2 regions of the Pseudonocardia yuanmonensis genome follow, and region 1 is predicted to be linked to the other one. Evidence: predicted binding sites of a transcription regulator. Region 1 holds the regulator's gene; the other holds the start of a gene.
The links. Region 1 encodes LexA, which represses DNA repair genes until DNA is damaged. Its sites were predicted from a motif close to CGAACACGTGTTCG; they were not measured.

Region 1 (7,892 bases):
GCTCGATGATCTCGCCGGTGGTTCGGGAGCGGAGCCCGAAGTCGGTGCCGACCTCGACCGCCTGCATGAACTCGTCCGTGACGCGGACCGAGTTGTTGGCGTTCTGGTACTGCACCGACGTGATGTCCGAGCCGCCCAGGTCCATGTCGAAGCCCGCGTCCCGCAGGACGCGGATCTTGGCCTCCTCCTTGGCCTTGGTCTGGACGAACTCCTCGATGTCCGGGTGGTCGACGTCCAGCACGACCATCTTCGCGGCCCGGCGGGTGGCGCCGCCGGACTTGATGGTGCCGGCGGACGCGTCGGCACCGCGCATGAAGGAGACGGGGCCGGAGGCGGTGCCGCCGGAGGACAGCAGCTCCTTGGAGGAGCGGATGCGGGAGAGGTTGAGGCCGGCACCGGAGCCGCCCTTGAAGATCAGGCCCTCCTCCCGGTACCAGTTCAGGATCGACTCCATGGTGTCGTCGACCGAGAGGATGAAGCAGGCGCTGACCTGCTGCGGCGAGGCGGTGCCGACGTTGAACCACACCGGCGAGTTGAAGCTGAACACCTGGTGCAGCAGCATCCAGGTGAGCTCCTGGGCGAAGATCTCGGCGTCGGAGTCCGTCGCGAAGTACCCGTGCTCGACGCCCGCGCGGTGGTAGGACCCGACGACCCGGTCGATCAGCGTGCGCAGGCTGGACTCGCGCTGCGGGGAGCCGACGGCGCCGCGGAAGTACTTGCTGGTCACGATGTTGGTGGCGTTGATCGACCAGAAGTCGGGGAACTCGACGCCCCGCTGCTCGAAGTTCACGCTGCCGTCGCGCCAGTTCGTCATGACGACGTCCCGACGCTCCCAGGTGACCTCGTCGTACGGGTGCACCCCCGGAGTGGTGTGGAGCCGCTCGACGGTCAGACCGCGCCTGACGCCCTGCTTGCCGGGCTTACCGGCCCGGCCACGACCCGTTCCCCCCGCAGAGCCCCCCGTGCCCTTGGCACCGGCGCTCGCGGCGCTTCCGGCGGACTCCGCCCCGACGGTCTCCGTCATGCTCTCCCTCATTCGCATCCGACCATGTGCTGCACCCTCCGCCGGCTGGGGCGACGGACGGTGTCCTGCGTGCGAGATCGGGGTCGGCTCGACTTCCGTAGTCCGGGTCGGCCCCACTGGTCCCCGCGGACCCCCTACCCGGTCGGCCCCGCACCCCGCCCGGCCCGATCCCGCCGGTCGGCTGCTTCCCCGGCAGCCGCCCTCCGCAGATCGGCGATCTCCTTCTCGAAGTCCTCGATGGACGAGAAGGAGCGGTACACGCTCGCGAAGCGCAGGTACGCCACCTCGTCGAGCTCCTTCAGCGGACCGAGGATCGCCAGCCCCACCTCGTGGCTGGGGATCTCCGCGGTCCCGCCCGCCCGGACGGCCTCCTCGACGCGGTGCGCGAGCTTCTGCAACGCGTCCTCGTCGACCGGCCGGCCCTGGCAGGCCCGGCGCACGCCGCTCACGACCTTCTCGCGGCTGAACGGCTCCGTGACACCACTGCGCTTCAGCACCGCGAGCACGGGCTCCTCGACGGTGGTGAAGCGCTTCCCACAGCCCTGGCAGGAGCGGCGGCGACGGGTCGCCGCGCCCTCGTCGACCTCGCGGGAGTCGATCACCTTGCAGTCCGTGTGACGGCAGAACGGGCACCGCATGCGGACCTCCCCCGACTCGACGCGCCCGACGGTCCGACCTGGGTCGAACCCAATCTGTGGGCGAACGACACGGATGTAACCACAACATCTAGGGGTCGCGCCATCTCCGTGCAGCGGGTCGTGCGGACTTCCCCCGATCGGGAGGGAACCTCTCACGCCGGGCGCGGCCGCCCCGTCCCCGGGTGCCCCGGTGGCCGGGCCGCGACACCCCGTGACGCTCCGCAGGTCACGCCCGCCTCCGACGAACCCGCGGACGGACACCGAAGGGGCCGCCACGGGGACGGACGCCGCCGGGACCGTTCGCCCTATCGGCGACACGCGGGTGAACTGCGGGGAACGCGCCCGACCGCATTCGCGGCGTGTCGTGATCATCGGCGTGTCGGGATACCTCGACACGCACCGTGCCGGGCCAGTTGCCCCCACCACTCACACGGTCGCTCACGAGCCCCACCCGTTCCGCGTGCCCGGTCGGCGCCTCTTCCACTTCGGACGCCTCTGCGCCCCGACCCTTCGAGGGGCCACTCGCCGATCCGCCGGACGGCCACGGTGACCGCGGCCCCCTACCCGCGCGGTGATCCGTCGCTCCGCCCACCCCGGGCGACCCGGCGATCCGCCCGCTCCGGGCGGCGCTCATCGCGCGGCGAGGTCGGCGAGCAGTCCGAGCACGACCACGACCGTGGCCGAGGCGAGCGCGACGGCCACGACCGCCAACGCGCGGTCGACCACGCCGGTGCGCGCCTCGCCGGCCAGCCGCCGGGCCCCACCCGTGCGCTCGTAGCGCGAGAGCCGGGAGAGGGGCGAGAGCCGGGGGCGCCGGGGCGCCACGCAGCGCGAGTCCGCGAGGGCCGGGCGGGGTCGGGTGACAGGCCGGCACCCGGGCACCACGGCGGGACCGTCGGTCGGGCGAACCAGCCGCGCCCGGACCCCCGACGGCGGCACCTCCGGCGCCCGGGATCCCGACACCCGGGATCCCGACACCAGAGACCCCGACGCCCGGGACCCCGAAGCCCGGGCTCCCGGAGCCCGGGCTCCCGACGCGTAGGCGCCGAGGACCCGCTCCGGTGCCGCGCCGGAGCGGCCACGGACGCCGTGCGGAGGCACACCGGAGCCACGGGCCGGGACGTGCCCGTGACCCGCTGGGCCTGCCTGCCGCGGCCGGTGAGCGCCCGGCCGCGCCTCGGCCCGCCGCTCGACCTGGCCGACCGCGCCACGGCGCGCGTGCGCACCTCCACCAGGCGCTCCCGCCGCGCCGGCCCGGGCGCCACCCGGCACCTCGGCCAGCGCTGCACTCCTGGAGTCCATGACGACCTCCCCCAACCGCGCCGACCCCACCCGAGCCGGATGCCCGGGCCACCGGTCGAACGCGTGTGCGATTCCTATCAACCACCACCGACAAAAACCGGTGCCCGCCGTGACCGGGGTCACGACGAGCCGCTCCCTCACGCGGGGACGCGCAGGACCAGCCCCGCGGGCAGCGGCGCCGCGTCCACCGGCAGGTCGTTCTCCGCCGCGATCCGCTCCACGACCGCCACGGTGCCCGCTGCCCGGGCGGTGTCGGGCGGGACCACCCGCCGGGCGACGTCCCACACCGACTCCCCCGGCTCGACCACCGCCTGCGCGGTGCCCGCCGGCACGGCCGCGCGGGCGTGGGCGTCCCCTGCCACCCCGGCCAGGAGCCCCAGTACGACCACGACCGCCGCGGAGGCGAGCGCGATCGCCACCACCGCCACCGCGCGCCGCAGGCGGTATCGCGCCGCGGGCACGGCCCGGGGCAGCACGCGCACGGCGGGGCGTCCGACGTCTGCGCCCCGTCGCACCCCTGGGCCGACCACCGCGGCGCCCGGACCCGAGCGCACCGGCCGGGCCCGCGCCCCCACGGCAGGCGGGGCGGACCGCGGCGTCGGCGCGGCGAGCGGGCCGGCCGTCGGGGCGGTCATCGGGGCGGTCATCGAAGCGGCCCGCCGGGCCCGGCGGGAGGTCCGGGCGGGGCGGACCGGGCGCGGGCCACGGTCGAATCCCGCCTCACCCCGCCCGTCCACGGGCGTCCCTGCGCGGGCGCGGCGGGCCTCGAGCGCGACCGCTCGCTCCCGCGCACCGGCCGGAGGTGCCTGCCCGCCCTCGACCACGCCCTCGCCCTCGACCACGCCCACGCCCTCGCCGAGTGCCCGCGACACGCCGCGGCCGCCGCCGATCCGCGCGCCGCTCAGGGCACCGCCCCGCCGCCCGTCCGCCACGCCCTCCGCGATCCCCGCGCCGTTCACGGCGACCCCCTCCAGCCAGTCCGCGCCGCTCAGCAGCCGGATCTCGCACACATGTTCGAATCGAACGCCTGTGCGAATTTCTACCACCGCCGCGACGGGACGTCACGGGTCCGCGCCGACACGATCGGCGTGTCGTTCGAACATGTGTTTGGCGATCGGCCGGATCCGGGCTACCGTCCGAAGCCGACGGACCACCCGGGGCGCCCGGGCGGGCCGTCCGGGCCCGCGACCGACACCGGCACGCACCCGCGTCCGGCACCCGGGAGTACGGCCCGCAGGAGCGGGCACGCGACCGGCGTCCCGGACACCTGCACCGGAAGTGCGCGGGACCGGGCGGGCGGAACGGGCCCGGGGACGGCGCGGCACGGAGCACGGGCCGGCACGACCGGCTCGACGGAGCACGAGACAGGCACACGAGGAGGCGGCAGGCAGATGGCACGGGACGAGTCCGGCGGCGCCGGCGAGGCCGGCCGGGAGCCCGGACAGGTGCGCGCCTTCCCGGATCCGCCGGCGGACCCGGTGGGCCTCACCCCCCGGCAGCGCAAGGTGCTCGAGGTGATCCGGGACTGGGTGGAGCGCTTCGGCTACCCGCCGAGCGTCCGGGAGATCGGGGACGCGGTGGGGTTGACCTCCACCTCGTCGGTGCACCACCAGCTGCGCACGTTGGAGCGCAAGGGCTACCTGCGGCGCGACCCCAACCGGACCCGCGCGGTCGACGTGCGCAGCCCGGAGGAGGAGTCGGACGGCGCCGAGGCCGCCGAGGTCCGGGCCGAGCGGCCGGCCCCGGCGTTCGTGCCGCTGCTCGGCAACATCGCCGCCGGTGGCCCGATCCTGGCCGAGCAGGCGGTGGAGAGCGTGTTCCCGCTGCCGCGCGAGATCGTCGGCGAGGGCACCCTCTTCCTGCTCAACGTCAAGGGCGACTCGATGATCGAGGCCGCCATCACGGACGGGGACTGGGTCGTGGTGCGCCAGCAGCCCGTCGCCGAGCAGGGCGAGATCGTCGCCGCCATGATCGACGGCGAAGCCACGGTCAAGACCTTCAGACGCGCGGACGGGCAGGTCTGGCTGATGCCCGCCAACCCGGCCTACGAGCCGATCGACGGCAACGAGGCGACCATCCTCGGCCGCGTCGTCGCCGTCCTGCGGCGGCTCTGAGGGCCCGGACGCCCCCTGCTCACCGCTCCGGGGGCGGCACCACGACCACGGGGTAGCGGGCGGTGCGGACCAGCACGCCCGCGACCCCGCCGAGCAGCAGCCGCTTCATGAGCGGGTAGCCGCGCGAGCCGACGACCAGGACGTCCGTGCGCTCGGGCAGGTCGGCCAGGGTCTCGGCGACCGAGCGCCCGAGGACGACGTCGTAGAGCGCGTCGATCTCCACGGGTGCCTGGGCCAGCCCCTTCTGCGCGGTCTCGGTCGCGGCGGGCACCTCGTCCTCGGCCCCCGCGACCACCACGAACCGCAACGCCGCACCGGTGCGGCCGGCCAGGTGCACGGCCAGGACCGCGGCGCGGTCGGCCTCCGGGGTGCCGTCGTAGGCCACCGTGACGACCGTGATCCCCTTCGCGGCGGTGTGCCGGTAACCCCGGGGCGCGATCGCGACCGGGCAGCGCGCGGACGGCAGCAGCCGCTGGACGGTGCCGCCGGGGGCGAGCCGGCCGAGCAGTCCCCCGCCCGTCGACCCGACGACCAGCACCGCCGCCCCGATCTCCTCGGCGTGGTCGGCGAGGACCACTGCCGCGGGCCCGGGCCCCAGCGGGGCGAACTCGGGTTCGCCGGGCCCGGACGAGCCGCCGATCAGCTCCCGCGCCCGGGTGAACCGCCGGCGCGCGACCTCCTCGATCTTCTCCCGCCACCGCGGGTCGCGGGCCATCGCCGAGTAGCCCAGCCCGTCCGTCGGGTACACGGTCGCGACGACGTTCGTCAGCCCGGTCAACCGGGCCAGCTGCGCGCCGAGGACCAGGGCGTCGTGGCCGCCCGGCGTGTCCTCGTACGCGGTCACGATCGGCACCGCGGCCCCCCCTCCTCCCGGCGTGATCAGCCTAGGCGGACCGGGGCCGTCCGAACGCGGGCCGTGAGCAGCCTTAACGGGCTCGTCACACGCGGGACCGGCGCCGCCCGTGCATCGCCATCGCGCCTGCGAGGAGCCCCAGCACGACGACGGCGACCCCGCCCCCGATCACGGCGGGCAGCCAGTCCGGCGCGGGCTCCGGCGGTGTCGCCGCGGGCGGCGGTGCGGCCGTGGGTTCCGCGGGTGCGGCGGCGAGGGCCGCCTCGACGGCACGGGGCACGGCACGGAGCGCGCCGCGGTCCACACCTCGGGTCTCGGAGCCGGAGAGCAGGGTGCCGTCGGCGAGGAACGCGAGCGCCTCGCCCTGGGGCTCGTCCGCGAGCGGGACCTGCAGCGGCATGCCCTGCAGTGCCGCGACGAGATCCCCGGAGGGCGGCACGCGGTAGAGCCAGGCGTCCGTGTACGTCCGGAGGGCGACGACCTCGTGGCCCGCGCTCGTCGCCCCGCCGGTCACGGTGAAGGCGCCGAGGCTGCCGATCGGGCCGCCCCGGGTCTCCGAGCGCGGGAAGCCCGCCGAGCCGGCACGCACGAGCGGCGTCGGACCGGGTTCGGCCAGCGGCCCCGCCGGCCGGTAGACCCCGGCGGTGCCGGAGACCTCCTTGGTCACGACGACGGGCACGCCGTCGGCGCCGATCAGGAGGGCCTCGGCGTCGTGCGGGCCGTCGGGATAGGTCAGCCGGTGCAGCCGCGAAGCGCCGTCGGGCGGGAGCACGAGCAGCGCCACGGTGTCCCGGACCCGGTCGTTGTCGCCCGTGTCGGCGACCCAGAACGCGCCGTCGGGCGCGATGGCGAGGTCTTCGGCGTCGTACGGGTCCAGCGGCGCGGTCCGGGTGCCGACCACCGCGCACGTGTCGAGGTCGAGCCGGTGCAGCGCGACCCGCCTGCCGCCGTCGCTCATCGCCCACACCCCGCCGTCGGGGGCGACGGCGAGGCCGGAGAGCTCGACGAGCCGACGGTCGGTGACCGTGCAGCGCTCCTCGGGCGCGGGGGGCACGAGGGCGGCGGGCGCCGCGCTCACCGGGGCGGCGAGCAGCAGCGTCAGCAGGAGGACGGCCCCGAGCGCGAGCCCGACGCCGCCGGTGCGCTCAGCCGCGCGCAGCGACGCGCGCCCCGGCACCGGCGCGCACGGACCCGTTCCCGGACCCCTTCGCAGTCCCGCTCGCGGTCCGGTCAACCGATCCGTTCCCGGACCCGCCGGCCGAGCCGTTCGTCGAGTCGTTCGCTGCGCCGTTCGCACCGCGCGAGCCTGCCCCGTCCCTCTCGGCGGGGGCCGACCCGGTCCCCCCGACGGCGAACGGCACGGCCGCGACGGCGAGCTCGGGCCCGACCCGGACGTGCAGCCGCGTGCCCTCCGGGGTGTGCTCGGAGGCGAGCACCTCCCCGTCCGAGTGCAGCCGCGCGACCAGCCCGCCCTCGGTGTAGGGCACGAGCAGCTCGAGGTCGACCTCGGGCCGCGGCAGCTTCTCGGCGACGCAGGCCTTGAGCCGCGCCACCCCGTCGCCCCGGCGGGCCGAGACGAACACGGCGTCGGGCAGCAGGTGCCGCAGCCGGGCGAGCGCGAGGTCGCCGGCCGCGTCCGTCTTGTTCACGACGAGGAGCTCCTCGGGCATGGCCCCGCCCTGCTCCTCGCCGATCTCGACCAGCACCTTGCGCACCGCGGCGATCTGGTCCTCGGGCAGCGCGTCGGATGCGTCGACCACGTGGAGCAGCAGGTCGGCCTGGCCGGCCTCCTCCAACGTGGAGCGGAACGCCTCGACGAGCTGGTGCGGCAGGTGCCGCACGAAGCCGACCGTGTCGGTGAGCGTGTAGACCCGGCCGTCCGGCGTCTCCGCGCGGCGGGTCGTGGGGTCCAGGGTGGCGAACAGCGCGTCCTCGACGAGGACGCCCGCGTCCGTCAGCGC
Region 2 (7,892 bases), on a different contig from region 1:
GCTGCTCGCTCGTGCCGGTCCGGTCAGGCCGTGATCAGGCCCGGGTCCGACTTGTAGATCTCGTCGAGCAGCGTCATGTCGAACAGCTCGGCGGCGGTGATCGTGATGCCGATGTTGCCCAGCGCCTTGACGATGTTGTCCTGCAGCGCGGGGGTGAGCGTGAACAGCCCGTTGGCCTTGGTGTCCTCGCTGACGACGAGCTCGTTCTGCGCCTGCGCCTGCTCGGTCTGGCCGGCGACGTCCAGGCCGAGGTCCTTGCCGTAGGTGTTCACGGCGAGGTTCGCCGCGCCGGCCGGGTCGGCCACCGCGTCGTTCCAGCCCTTGATCTCGGCGGTCAGGAACGCCTTGAGCTTGTCGCGCTCGTTGTCGATCGTCTCCTGCAGGACCACGAAGGTCTCGGCCGTGAGCGGGAGGCCGTTGTCGGCGAAGGGCAGCGTGACCGGGGTGAACCCCTTGGCCTTGATCAGGAACGGCTCGTTGGTCGTGTAGGCCATGAACCCGTCGACGCTCTTCTCGGTCAGCGGGGTCGGCTCGTACTGGACGACGACCTGCTGGACCTGCCCGGGGTCGATGTCGTTGGCCTTGAGGAACCCGGCGAAGATCTGCTGGTTGGTGCCGGCCTGGATACCCAGCCGCTTGCCGATCAGGTCCTGCGGGGTGCGGATCGGGGTGCCCTGCTCCATCGACAGGATGCAGAACGGGTTCTTCTGGAACGTGCTGCCGATGATCTTCAGTGGCGCGCCCTGCTCGGTGATGAAGCGGGCGGTGGCGTCCGGCGCGGAGAGGCCGACGTCGACGTTCTTGGCCAGGACCAGCGCGTCGGCGCTGTCCACCGGGCCGGTCACCAGGTCGACCGAGTCGAAGCCGGCCTCCTTGTAGTAGCCCTTCGAGTCGGCGAAGAACTCGCCGCCGAACTCGATGTTCTTGATCCAGGACAGCTGCAGGGCCAGCGTGCCGTACTGGCCCGGGGCGGCGGAGGCCGCGCCGGAGGCCGGGGCGCTCCCGGAGCCGCCGCCACCGCAGGCGGCGAGGGCCACCCCGGCGGCACCGACGCCGACGCCCAGGCCGGCGAGGCGCAGGAAGCCGCGCCGGCTGGTGCTCGGGCCGGTGGGGCGCTGGTGGGGCGGCGGGACGAGCAGCGTCATGTGGCGTTCTCCTACGACGTACGGTCGCCGTCCTGGGGAGGGACGGTCTGCGGGCGCACCGGTGCCTCTGTCGGTGGTCGACGCTCTGGCCCCGACGCGCCGACCCACCGAATCTAGGAAGATCCCGGTTCGTCGCGGTTTCGCAGGTGTTACGGCGGTGATGCCGGTCGGTCGCGCTTGTGCAACACGGGTGGGTGACGACACAGCCGCTCACCCTGCGCTGACACCTGAGAACGCAGCGTGCCCGGGACCGCCGGAGCGGTTCCGGGCACGCGGCCCGGCTGGGGCAGGGCTCAGCTCGCCGCGACGGCCTTCTTCCGACGCGGTCGCCGGACCGGTGCCGCCGGCACGACCAGGTCCTTGAGGAACAGGCCGGTGTAGCTGCCCTCGGTGCCCGCGACCTCCTCGGGCGTGCCCTGCGCGACGACCGTGCCGCCACCGGACCCGCCCTCGGGCCCCATGTCGATGACCCAGTCCGACGTCTTGATCACGTCGAGGTTGTGCTCGATGACGACGACCGTGTTGCCCTTGTCGACCAGGCCGTTGATCACCATCAGCAGCTTGCGGATGTCCTCGAAGTGCAGGCCGGTCGTCGGCTCGTCGAGGATGTAGATCGTGCGGCCGTTGGACCGCTTCTGCAGCTCGCTGGCCAGCTTCACCCGCTGCGCCTCGCCACCGGACAGCGTCGGCGCCGGCTGCCCGAGCCGGACGTAGCCCAGCCCGACGTCGACCAGCGTGGTCAGGTACCGGCTGATCGAGGTGATCGGCGCGAAGAACTCCGCCGCCTCCTCGATCGGCATGTCCAGCACGTCCGCCACGGTCTTGCCCTTGTAGTGGACCTCGAGGGTCTCCCGGTTGTACCGGGCGCCCTTGCAGACCTCGCAGGGGACGTACACGTCCGGCAGGAAGTTCATCTCGATCTTGATCGTGCCGTCGCCGGAGCACGCCTCGCAGCGCCCGCCCTTGACGTTGAACGAGAAGCGGCCGGCCTGGTAGCCGCGCACCTTCGCCTCGGTGGTCGACGCGAACAGCGTGCGGATCTTGTCCCACACACCGGTGTACGTGGCCGGGTTGGACCGCGGCGTGCGCCCGATCGGCGACTGGTCGACCCGCACCAGCTTGTCCAGCTGCTCGATCCCGGTGATCCGGGTGTGCCGGCCGGGCACCTGGCGGGCGCCGTTGAGCTTGTTCGCCAGCACGGTGGCCAGGATGTCGTTGATCAGCGTGGACTTGCCCGACCCGGACACGCCGGTGATCGAGACGAGCCCGCCCAGCGGGATGTCGACGTCGATCCCCCGCAGGTTGTGCTCGCGCGCGCCGACGATCGTGAGCCTGCGCTCCGGGTCCAGCGTGCGCCGCACGTCCGGCACCGGGATGCTGCGCCGGCCCGACAGGTACGCCCCGGTCAGCGAGGTGTCGTGCGCCTCGAGCTCGGCCACCGGCCCGGAGTGCACGACCTGGCCGCCGTGCTCGCCCGCGCCCGGACCGATGTCGACGGCCCAGTCCGCGGCGCGGATGGTGTCCTCGTCGTGCTCCACGACGATCAGCGTGTTGCCCAGCCCCTTGAGCCGGGTCAGCGTGTCGATCAGCCGGCGGTTGTCCCGTTGGTGCAGGCCGATCGACGGCTCGTCCAGCACGTAGAGCACGCCGACCAGGCCGGACCCGATCTGGGTGGCCAGCCGGATGCGCTGCGCCTCGCCGCCGGACAGCGTGCCCGCGGCGCGGTCGAGCGACAGGTAGTCCAGCCCGACGTCGAGCAGGAAGCCCAGCCGGGCCTGGATCTCCTTGAGCACCCGGCCGGCGATCATCGCCTGCCGCTGGTCCAGCACCATCCCGCCGAGGAACTCGGCGCACTCGGCCACCGACATCGCCGACACCTCGGCGATCGACCGGTCCCCCTGCTCGCGGTGCGCCAGCGTGACCGCCAGGACTTCCGGCTTGAGCCGCGCCCCCTTGCACGCCGGGCACGGCACGTCCCGCATGTAGCCCTCGTAGCGCTCGCGCTGCGACTCGGACTCGGTCTGGTCCAGCCGGCGCTCGAGGAACGGGATCACGCCCTCGAAGTTCGCGTAATAGGCGCGCTCGCGGCCGTACCGGTTCCGGTACCGGACGTGCACCTGGTCCTCGCTGCCATGGAGCACGGCCTTCTGCGCCTCGGCGGGCAGCATGCGCCACGGCGTGTCCATCCGGAACCCGACGCTCTTCGCGAGGCCGGACAGCAGCCGGCCGAAGTACTCGGCGGTGTGCCCGGTGTTCCACGGCGCCACGGCACCGTCGGCCAGGCTGAGCTCGGGGTCCGGGATGACGAGCTCCGGGTCGACCTCCTTCTTGACGCCGATCCCGGAGCACTCGGGGCACGCGCCGTAGGGCGAGTTGAAGGAGAAGGTGCGGGGCTCGAGGTCGTCGAGCGAGAGGGGGTGCCCGTTGGGGCAGGCCATCCGCTCGGAGAAGCGGCGCTCGCGGTGCGGGTGCTCGTCCCCGAGGTCGACGAAGTCCAGCACCACGAGCCCGTCCGCCAGGCGCAGTGCAGTCTCCACCGAGTCGGTGAGCCGCTGCTTGGCGCTCGGCTTGACCGACAGCCGGTCGACGACGACCGCGATGTCGTGCTTCTCCTGCTTCTTCAGCTTCGGCGGGTTGCTCAGCTGGTGCACCGTGCCGTCGACCAGAACACGCGAGTAGCCCTGGCCCTGCAGGGTGGTGAAGAGGTCGACGAACTCGCCCTTGCGGGTGCGGACGACCGGGGCCAGCACCTGGAAGCGGCTGCCCTCCTCCATCGCCAGCACCTGGTCGACGATCTGCTGCGGAGTCTGCTTCTCGATGACCTCGCCGCAGACCGGGCAGTGCGGCACGCCGGCCCGGGCGTAGAGCAGCCGCAGGTAGTCGTAGACCTCGGTGATCGTGCCGACCGTGGAGCGCGGGTTGCGGTTCGTGGACTTCTGGTCGATCGACACCGCCGGGGACAGGCCCTCGATGAAGTCGACGTCCGGCTTGTCCATCTGACCGAGGAACTGCCGGGCGTACGCCGACAGCGACTCGACGTACCGGCGCTGGCCCTCGGCGAAGATCGTGTCGAACGCGAGGCTCGACTTGCCGGACCCGGACAGGCCGGTGAAGACGACGAGGCTGTCCCGGGGCAGGTCGAGATCGACCCCGCGCAGGTTGTGCTCGCGCGCGCCGCGCACGACCAGCCGGGGAGCGTCGTGCGGGGTGCGGACCTGTGCCACGAGGGCGCCTCCTATCGGGTCACCGGGGATCGGCGGGCCCGGTCCGCGGCAGACCGGGGACCCGCGATCGATGCTAGGCCGGGGGCCCGACAGAAAACCGCGCCCCCCGTCCGGCCCGGGGGTCCCGGTCGGCGGGTGCGCACCGGCGAGCGCCGGGCGACCACGGGCCGCCGGCACGCTCACCGGCGCCGCAGCCGCCGTCGGGACCCCGTTCGGCCACCCGGCTCAACGCCACGGACCGCCCGGTGCTTCCCGGCGGCGTCCGCCGGACCAGGTGACCACTGTCGCACACATGTTCGACGGCGGTGCGCCGGCCCCCGCCCAGGCGCCCAGGCCACCGCTGAACCGGACGAGAGGGCTTGCGGGTGTGGGAGGGAGGCGGCTCGGCCGAGCGCCTCCCACACCCGGCCGCGCCCGACACACCCGCTCCTGCACCGCGCCACACCCGGAGAGTCCGGCGCACACCCGGTCGACGGCCCGTGGGACGACCGAGCGGGTGTGGCGCCGCACTGCACGCGGATCCGCTCGGGTCGGCCGGGAATTCACAGCGGGGATCGGCCGAGGCCCGCTGACACATCCCGAGGAGCGCCGCACACCTGGTCGACGGGATGTGCGGCGATCGTTCCGGATGCGACACCGGGCCGGGACGGGTGTGCGAGGCCCGAGCCGGTGTGCCGGCGGTCAGTAGCGACGCGGCGGCGCCGCTCACGAGCGCCATCAGCAGCACCCGCCAGCACACCCCGAGGAGCGCCGCACACCTGGTCGACGGGATGTGCGGCGATCGTTCCGGATGCGACACCGGGCCGGGACGGGTGTGCGAGGACCGGGCGGGGTGTGGTCGCCGCTCGGCGCGCACATCCGCTCGACGCTCGATGTCGGGCCGTGGAGCCACTGCTCCGGCAGCACCGGCACGAGCAGTGTCTCGAGGATCGCGCTCGAACGAGCGCTTGAGCAACCGAGGCCGGGCTACCAGCCCCGCTCGCGCCACTCCTTGAGCGAGGGGCGCTCCCTGCCCAGGGTGGTGTCGTCGCCGTGGCCCGGGTAGACCCAGGTGTCGTCCGGCAGCTCGCCGAACACCCGGGACTCCAGGTCGTTCATCAGCGAGGTGAAGTCCTCGGCCGACCAGGTCTTGCCCGGCCCGCCCGGGAACAGGGAGTCCCCGGTGAACAGGTGCGGACGGTCGGGGCCCCGGTAGAGCAGCGCGATCGAGCCAGGCGTGTGCCCCCGCAGGTGGATGACCTCGAGGGAGATCTCGCCGAACTCCACGGTGTCGCCCTGCGACACGAGCTCGTCCATCGGGATCGGCAGCTCCGGCGCGTCGAGGGGGTGGGCGATCTGCCGGGTCTGGAACATCCCCGCCACCGCGCCCAGCGCCTGCCAGTGGTCGTGGTGGCGGTGCGTCGTGACCAGGTGCCGCAGCTCCGGCCTGCCGTCCTCCGCCCCGACCAGGTCGGCGATCCGCTCCGGCTCGTTCGCCGCGTCGACGAGCAGGGCCTCGTTGGTGGCGGTGCAGGTCAGCAGGTAGGCGTTGTTGTCCATCGGGCCGACGGACACCTTGCTGATCGTGAGCGGGCCCAGGCTCCGCCGGATCGCCGCGCCGCCGGGGTCGGTGTGCCCGCTGTACTCGTCCAGGACGTCCACGCGCGCAGCCTAGTGCCGCGGGCGCCCGCGCGTCCCGGCCCGGCGGCCCGTCAGCTTCCCGGCGCGAAGATCCGCGGGAAGGTCGTGACCACGTCCTGGACGACCAGGTACCCGTACACCACGAGCGCGATGAACAGCAGGCTCGCGAGCGAGGTCAGCACGTAGGTGACGATCCGCAGCACGGTGAGCGCCCGGCCGTCACCGGCCGTGGGGAGGCGCTGGCCGCGCGGCGGGGTGTGCGCGGGCGACGGCCGCGGTGCGGGCGCCCACCCGGCGCGCGCCGCCTGCTCGCCGACGGTCGCCGGCGGACCGGCCGGGGCCGACGCGCCGGAGGCGCCCCGCTGGTACGGGACAGGGGGCTTCTGCCCGGCGGCCCGGAAACCGCCGCTCCCGCTGCCCGACGCCCTGTGCGTGCTCACCCGTCGAACCCCCTGCCCGCCTCGCCGGTCTGCCCGGCCAGTGTGGTCGGTGGAACCACGGTTGGTCACCTTGCCCGAGTCCGTCCACCCGTTCGTGCGACACCACGCGCGACCGACGCGAGCGCTGCGTGGACGACGCGGGGGCGGGAGCTCAAGGGCGTGCGACCAGCTCCACGATCCCCGTCACGAGCAGGTAGCAGCCGAGCCCGCCGAAGAAGAGGACGGTGATCGGCCGGCGGCGGGCGCGGATCCAGCCGACGAGCCGCTCGAGGAGCTCCCGCGCGAGGTGCGGGCGGTGCACCGCGAGCACGAGCGCGACGATCGCGGTGCTGAACCAGATCGCGTTGTAGACGACGACCTGGAAGAGGCCGTCGACGACGTCCGACGCCGAGGCGACGATCGCGTTGAGCGCGGCCAGGTACGTCAGGCCGGGCAGGTGGGTGAGGACGCCGGCCCCGGCGGCACCGGTCAGCGTGAGCGCCTGCAGCCGTCGCTGCATCCAGCTCGGCTCGTCGGGCCGCCGCTCGCTCTGCCGGCTCACCGGCCACGGCGAGGGCAGCCGCGCCCAGGCCGCCCCCGCGTAGGCGAGCGCCGCCACGCCGAGGACGAGGTCGAGGACCGGCCGGCTCGTCGTCGTCGAGGTGCGGGCGTTGAGACCCTGCAGCAGCACGACGACCAGGGCACCGACGGCGAGGGCGAACACCAGCCCGGTCACCAGGTAGGCCGTGAGCAGCCGCCGTGGGTCCCGGGTGGCCAGGATCGCGAACAGCGCGGCGAGCGCGGTGGGCCGGACGATCGCGGAGCACGCGAGCAGCAGCGCCTCGGTGCTCACGACTCGGTGCTCACGACTCGGTGCTCACGACAGGGCTCACGACAGGGCTCACGACTCGGTGCTCACGACAGGGCTCACGACAGGGCTCACGACAGGGCTCACGACAGGGCTCACGACAGGGCTCACGACAGGGCTTCGACCGGGTGCCCACGACACGGCGCTCGGTGCCGGGCGCTCAGGGGCGGCCGGCCCCGCGGCTCACGGCGTGACCCTCGGGTCGGTGCGCTCCGGCGGGACGGGCGGGTCCGGCGGCGCGGGGGGTTCCGCGGACGCCGGTCCCCCGGCCACGGCGGGCTGGGGGTGCCGATGGCCCCTGCGCTCGGCCCGCTCGGCCTTGCGGGCCGCCTTGCGCGCAGCCTTCTCGGCCTCGTCGGCGGCGACCTGGTCCGCCTCCTTCGGCGTGGACCGCAGCAGCGCGTCCGCCCATCGCGCCTTGGGGTCGATGTCCACGAGCAGGGCCTTGACCAGCAGCGTCAGCGGGATCGCGAGGATCGCGCCGAGCGGACCGAGCAGCCAGGCCCAGAAGAACAGCGCCACGAACGTCACCGTGACCGACAGGCCCACCGCGTCGCCGATGAACCGCGGCTGGATCAACGACTGCACCACGAAGTTGAGCACGCAGTAGACGACC

Region 2: the regulator LexA is predicted to act here: its motif matches at 4,655-4,668, upstream of uvrA (excinuclease ABC subunit UvrA).

What each region holds. Positions count from the first base shown of each region.
Region 1 covers NZ_BAABIC010000023.1:49,068-56,959, reverse strand. Annotated here, with positions in the region: gene ABD990_RS27240 (vitamin B12-dependent ribonucleotide reductase) at 1-1,024, opposite strand, end outside; gene nrdR (transcriptional regulator NrdR) at 1,159-1,662, opposite strand; gene ABD990_RS27230 (hypothetical protein) at 2,293-2,487, opposite strand; gene ABD990_RS27225 (hypothetical protein) at 3,102-3,974, opposite strand; gene lexA (transcriptional repressor LexA) at 4,356-5,078, shown strand; gene ABD990_RS27215 (universal stress protein) at 5,098-5,922, opposite strand; gene ABD990_RS27210 (SMP-30/gluconolactonase/LRE family protein) at 6,017-7,108, opposite strand; gene hflX (GTPase HflX) at 7,077-7,892, opposite strand, start outside.
Region 2 covers NZ_BAABIC010000006.1:160,218-168,109, forward strand. Annotated here, with positions in the region: gene ABD990_RS10950 (ABC transporter substrate-binding protein) at 24-1,145, opposite strand; gene uvrA (excinuclease ABC subunit UvrA) at 1,439-4,369, opposite strand; gene ABD990_RS10960 (MBL fold metallo-hydrolase) at 5,336-6,010, opposite strand; gene ABD990_RS10965 (hypothetical protein) at 6,061-6,429, opposite strand; gene ABD990_RS10970 (GAP family protein) at 6,581-7,261, opposite strand; gene ABD990_RS10975 (AI-2E family transporter) at 7,460-7,892, opposite strand, start outside.